Linked DNA regions of Spirosoma aureum. The protein of the gene in region 1 binds, or shares a complex with, the protein of each later gene. Links are inferred from orthologs where the notes say so. Each region holds a gene or a part of one and is shown on either strand. Other genes may lie near its edges.

What was found.
Region 2: the proteins of groL (region 1) and metK are in contact, whole or in part, in a cryo-EM structure (PDB 8P4O), measured with the Escherichia coli proteins. The link is inferred for Spirosoma aureum from one-to-one orthologs.

Annotation. Positions count from the first base shown.
Region 1 is NZ_CP050063.1:5,852,659-5,855,828, forward strand. What follows is about bases 280-3,117. They hold groL (chaperonin GroEL), read left to right. Parts: upstream 280-797; coding sequence 798-2,438; downstream 2,439-3,117. Other genes in these bases: G8759_RS23285 (co-chaperone GroES), read left to right, coding at 410-706. Also shown: G8759_RS23280 (hypothetical protein), read right to left, coding at 1-161; G8759_RS23295 (ABC transporter ATP-binding protein), read right to left, coding at 3,166-3,170.
Region 2 is NZ_CP050063.1:7,365,447-7,368,746, forward strand. Bases 329-3,296 are described here. They hold metK (methionine adenosyltransferase), read right to left. Parts: upstream 2,468-3,296; coding sequence 1,190-2,467; downstream 329-1,189. Other genes in these bases: G8759_RS29335 (cytochrome P450), read left to right, coding at 329-524; G8759_RS29340 (HPF/RaiA family ribosome-associated protein), read left to right, coding at 740-1,120; G8759_RS29350 (lycopene cyclase family protein), read right to left, coding at 2,682-3,296. In the rest of the region: more of G8759_RS29335, read left to right, coding at 1-328; more of G8759_RS29350, read right to left, coding at 3,297-3,300. UniProt on the Escherichia coli protein: Catalyzes the formation of S-adenosylmethionine (AdoMet) from methionine and ATP.

The DNA.
Region 1 (3,170 bases):
ACACCAGCCTCGTAATGATTCCGTAAATCCGGCAAATCGGGGTAAAGTTTGTTTTCAGTGAAGTTTTGCCGGACAGCTTGTAAGTATGCCATCAAGACATATTTCTGGTACTCGGCATCAAGCCAATTTTGCGTAAACCAGTCAGACTGCAATTTTTTCATAGACTTACTAACGCACTTTAGTCAGCATATTGGTTGCTCAAAATAGCGAATAGGTATCAAAAAACCAAATTCTGTTTGCCTGAATCGTGTTTTATGAGAAGGAATTGTAAAGAAACCAGTAAATGGCAGTCTGTCAGTCTTAAGCCTGAAAATTTGACAGTCTGTCGGGTTGGCACAAAAATTGGCAGTCGGTGAACGACGTGTAATGCATTGCACAACTAGTTAATAACCTTAATCAACTCATTATCATGGTAGCAGAAACGGAAAGCGTTAAAGTGAACGTGAAACCGCTGGCTGACCGGGTGCTGGTAGAAGCAGCCCCGGCCGAAGAAAAAACCTCGTTCGGGATTATTATTCCTGATACGGCAAAGGAAAAACCCCAGCGCGGAACAGTCGTAGCCGTTGGTGCGGGCAAGAAAGATGAACCCCTAACGGTTCAGGTGGGCGATACGGTACTGTATGGCAAATATGCTGGTACAGAAATCACCGTTGATGGCAAAGAGTACCTCATCATGCGCGAATCGGACATTTTCGCAATCCTGTAAATCAATGAATAATGTACAATGCACAATGAAGTAAACGCTTCTGCATTGCACATTGTCCATTTTTCATTTTACATTCTACATTTTCAAAAAAATGGCTAAGAAAATTTTCTTCGATACCGAAGCCCGTGAACGTATTAAAAAGGGTGTTGATACCCTGGCCGACGCGGTTAAAGTTACCCTCGGTCCTAAAGGCCGGAATGTTATTCTGGATAAAAAATTCGGCTCTCCTGTTATCACCAAAGATGGTGTTACGGTTGCCAAAGAAATTGAGCTGAAAGATGCCATGGAAAACATGGGTGCTCAGCTGGTGAAAGAAGTAGCTTCGAAAACTGCTGATTCAGCAGGTGACGGTACAACAACTGCCACTGTTTTAGCACAAGCGATCTACTCGATCGGTGCCAAGAACGTTGCAGCGGGGGCTAACCCAATGGACCTGAAGCGTGGCATCGAAAAGGCGGTATTAGCCGTTGTTGCTAACCTGACCGAACAGGCGCAGACAGTTGGTGACGATTTCGGTAAAATCGAACAAGTAGCTACCATTTCGGCTAACCATGACGAAGAGATCGGTAAAATGATCGCCGAAGCCATGAAAAAAGTTGGCAAAGAAGGCGTTATTACGGTTGAAGAAGCTCGCGGAACAGAAACGGAAGTAAAAACCGTAGAAGGTATGCAGTTCGACCGTGGTTACCTGTCGCCCTACTTCGTGACGAATACGGAGAAAATGGAAGCTGAACTGGATCGTCCATTCATCCTGATCTCTGAAAAGAAAGTATCGTCGATGAAAGAACTGCTGCCAGTTCTGGAGCAGGTTGCTCAAACCGGCCGTCCGTTGCTGATCATCGCTGAAGATGTTGATGGTGAAGCTCTGGCGACACTGGTTGTCAACAAAATTCGGGGTGCCCTGAAAGTTGCCGCCGTGAAAGCTCCAGGCTTTGGCGATCGCCGGAAGGCTATGCTGGAAGACATTGCTATCCTGACGGGTGGCCAGGTTATCAGCGAAGAGCGCGGTTTCAAACTCGAAAACGCAACGATCGATTACTTAGGTCAGGCTGAAAAAATTCTGATTGACAAAGACAATACGACCATCGTGAACGGTGTCGGTCAGAAAGAAGATATCGCCGGTCGTGTCAATCAGATCAAAGCCCAAATTGAAAACACGACATCAGATTACGACCGCGAGAAATTGCAGGAGCGTCTGGCCAAACTGTCGGGTGGTGTGGCTATCCTCTACATCGGTGCTGCTACCGAAGTAGAAATGAAAGAAAAGAAAGATCGCGTTGACGATGCGTTGCACGCAACCCGCGCAGCCGTTGAAGAAGGTATCGTAACGGGTGGCGGTATTGCCCTGATCCGTGCGATCTCGTCACTGGACGCTATCAAACCAATCAACGAAGACGAAAAAACGGGTATCAATATCATCCGTGTAGCCCTCGAATCACCTTTGCGTACGATTGTTGCCAATGCCGGTGGCGAAGGATCAGTGATCGTAAACAAAGTGAAAGATGGTCAGGGTGGCTTCGGCTACAACGCGAAGAACGATACGTTCGAAGATCTGTTCGCAGCGGGTATCATCGATCCGAAAAAAGTAACCCGTCTTGCTCTGGAAAACGCAGCGTCAATTGCAGGTCTGTTGCTGACAACGGAATGCGTTATTGCTGACGAGCCAGAAGAAGCTCCAGCCGGTGGCGGTGCAGGTATGCACGGCGGTGGCGGCATGGGCGGCATGATGTAATATTGCTTGCTTCCAAAGGAATCAGCTGATTCCCTTAAATATAGAAGCGACTCTGATCGATTGATCAGAGTCGCTTCTTTTTTGTTAATCTATCTAGTTTTCTAATGGGAGTCCGATCCGATAAAAACTGGCCGCTACGAGATAAAAACCTGAAATCTAACCGGTTTATGTATCCTCAAATCTAATCGATAGGTATGTTACTGGTATATAAACAAAAAAGCCAAGCGAGACACTCTCTTGGCTTTCTGATTTACTCAACGTTATGAAAAACTTTTCTTTTCGACACAATAATAAAACAAAAATAAAAAAGATTCATTCTTTTTTATAAAATAATTTTTTAGACAAATTTTAAGTACTTAGTAGTCAATGATTTACCCCGGACAGTCGGTCTTTTTTTAGGTATAAATACTTCGTTATTTCTACTAATTTCGCAGCAGAATAGCTTTCAATACGCCATCATCACTGGCTTTATTTGGTGCTTTATAAGGTAAGTCAGGATTGTTTTTTCAGTAGTTCAGTGAGTTCCTATTCCATCTATAATGCCCGTTTCAAACTAGTTGGCCTAAGCTTAACGGATAACCTATGGAACAGCAAATGGACTATTATTGATGCCAGAATCAACACCATTAATAAATAGTTATTTATCATCTGGCGACATTAATAGCAAAAAATACCATCGTTGATTGTCGTTAGCTTACTTAGCTAAGTCGAATTAGCCCTATGAAAATTAGA
Region 2 (3,300 bases), 1.5 Mb from region 1 along the record:
ATCTGTTAGCACAACACCCTGAGGTTGTAAAGCGGGCAAAAGTCGAAATCAATGCCGTTCTTGGCCAACGCGACCGTCCTTCGGCCGATGATTTACGGGCAATGCCCTACCTGTCGCAAATCATTAGTGAATCGTTGCGTCTTTACCCACCAGCCTGGATTATGAGCCGCCTGTCGCTCGGTCCTGACCGATTCGGCGATTACGTGCTGGAACCAAATCGGGGTGTATTGGTTAGCCCTTACGTCCTGCATCACGATCCTGATAGCTGGCCTGATCCAGAACGATTTAACCCCGATCGCTTCGCACCTGAGCAAAGTAAAGATCGACACCCATATGCCTTTCTACCCTTTGGCGGAGGCCCACGGTTATGCATAGGCAATCAATTTGCGCTCATGGAAATGCAGGCCCTGCTAACCGTTCTGCTGCATCGTTTTGATCTTCGTCCTATGTCGGGTTTACGGATCAAAACACAGCCCCTCATTACACTTCGCCCAAAGCAGGCTGTGCATATTTACCTCGACTAACACACACAAATTATACTTTCTGAAGAATCTTTGTATTTAACCGTTCCACGATAATCATTAAATCACTCACTCTAAAGAGTTAGGAACACTTCTCGACTGTATTCCGTGAAACACAATTGCATCTTTCGTAGCAGGCCTTGACATTGTGGTCGAGATACCCAAACTTAGACAGTCCATTGATGTTCTTGTTTCAATTCACTTTTAAAAGCGACACAATGAGACTACAAATTCACGCCGTGAGGTTCACGGCAGATCAGAGCCTGTTAGACTTTGTCCAGGCCAAACTGAACAAATTAGACACTTTTCATGACCGTATTATCGGTGCTGAGGTGTTCCTCAAGTTAGACGGGGCCGATTCTAATAAAATCAAAGAGAAAGTGATCGAAGTTCGACTCACAATCCCCGGCAAGGAGCTATTCGTGAAAGAACACGACAAAAGTTTCGAGAGCGCAACCGATAGGGTGCTTGAGGTTTTAAAAGATAAACTGGTTCGTTGCAAACAAAAAAGGAATGACATTTTTAGTCCGGCCATTACCGAAGCACAAACCCGGATGAGAGAGGAAGAAGAAGAGGTCTTTGAACCCGATGAGTTATAGATCGTAATCCATCAAAAAAGCGAAAGCCACTCCTGCAGGAGTGGCTTTCGCTTTTTTGATAATAATCAATTATAAGCCAAAGGCTTCCTTGACCTTATCAACAAAGTCAAGCTTTTCCCAGGTAAATAGTTCTACTTCTACCTCTTTTGAGTGTCCGTTAGAACCAAATGTTTTCTTCACGATTTCATTCTTGCGGCCCATATGTCCATAAGCAGCTGTTTCAGAATAAATCGGGTTCCGGAGCTTGAGTCGTTGTTCGATAGCATATGGGCGCATATCGAACAGCTCTTCAACTTTAGTAGCAATTTCACCGTCGTGTAAATCTACTTTGGCTGTGCCGTAGGTGTTTACGTACAAACCACAAGGTTTTGCTACCCCGATGGCATAAGAGACTTGTACTAAAACCTGATCGCAGAGACCAGCAGCTACTAAATTCTTCGCAATATGACGCGTTGCATAAGCCGCCGAACGGTCCACTTTTGAGGGATCTTTACCCGAAAAAGCACCACCGCCGTGAGCCCCTTTACCACCGTAGGTATCGACAATAATCTTACGGCCGGTCAGACCAGTGTCACCGTGAGGACCACCTATTACAAATTTGCCCGTTGGGTTAATGTAATAGGTGATGTTATCCGTAAACAAGCTATGCAATTCGACGTTCTGTGCTGCCTTGACGCGCGGAATCACAATGTTAATGATGTCTTCTTTGATTTTAGCCAGCATCGTTTCGTCATCAGCAAAATCATCGTGCTGGGTCGAAACGACAATGGTATCGATACGAATTGGCTGGTGATCATCCGAATATTCAATGGTCACCTGCGACTTGGCATCGGGCCGCAGATAAGGCATTAATTCGTTTTCGTTATTTCGGATGTTTGACATTTCACGCAGGATTGCATGCGCCAGATCCAGCGGCAACGGCATGTAGTTATCGGTTTCGTTTGTCGCGTAACCGAACATCATACCCTGATCACCAGCTCCCTGAGCGTTGGCACGCGATTCGAAATCTTCACTAACCGCTTTCCGGTCAACTCCCTGATTGATATCAGCCGATTGATCGTGAAGAGCCGAGAAAATACCACAGGAATTGGCCTCAAACATGTATTCGCTCTTGGTATATCCAATCTTACGAATCACATCGCGGGTAATTTTCTGAACGTCTAAATAGGTATCTGTCTTGATCTCACCGGCCAAAACGACCTGTCCGGTCGTAACCAGCGTTTCGCAAGCTACTTTACTCGATGGATCGAAAGCCAGGAAATTATCAATTAGTGCGTCGGAAATTTGATCCGCGACTTTGTCGGGATGTCCCTCAGAAACAGATTCGGAAGTGAAGAGATAAGGCATTACTGCTCTGTATGACTTGGTTTGAATAACAAATCTACGAGATATTTCGCAAGGGACAAGGAACAGATCCGATGCGGCTCTTATTGGGCAGGATCAACACTTTTGTTTTACTTACTTTTATCGAAATAGTCAACTTGACTATACAGGCAATTATTGGCTCTTAATAACGAAGGGCAAGCTGATACACTCACCCTATAATCCTGCTTATTTTTCTTTATCCAAACATTTTCCGACGAATCACATCGAAGAAAGCCACTGTAAATGGCCACCAGGGCATTGTCGAAAACAACCGGATTTCATCCATAAGGCGGGTGTCTTCATCCAGAAACTTAAAGACACTCACCGCTTGATTTTCAGTATACAGCCGGGTAAATAAGTCATCGGCGGGGTACCGATGATTTTCCAGAACATTCAACAATATACTGTCATATAATTTAAATCGACTTTTTGACCAGGGGAATTTCCGATTAGGCTTACCTGCCTCCGCCAAATTTGTAACAATTGATTGTAAGTAACGCTGCGTCCGCTGGAATGTATAACCTGTTGACGGTTTTGTGTGCCCGCCTGACGTGCCAATTCGCACAATGTGTTCGGAAGGATTTTCCTGTGTTGGCTCGTCACTCATTGGAATTATACCCGTTTCAACTTCACAGATTTCGTACGTGCCGGTATTTAAAAACCGATCGATATAGTGGCGTAGTTCTGTTTCGTATTCATCATCAGCCAGGCGCTTATCATTAAAGAGTGTAAACTCCACCAGAGCCGTTTTATCATCAAATGGCATCACATATACAAACCGGCAATCACCGCCCTGTTCGACGCGAAAATCCATG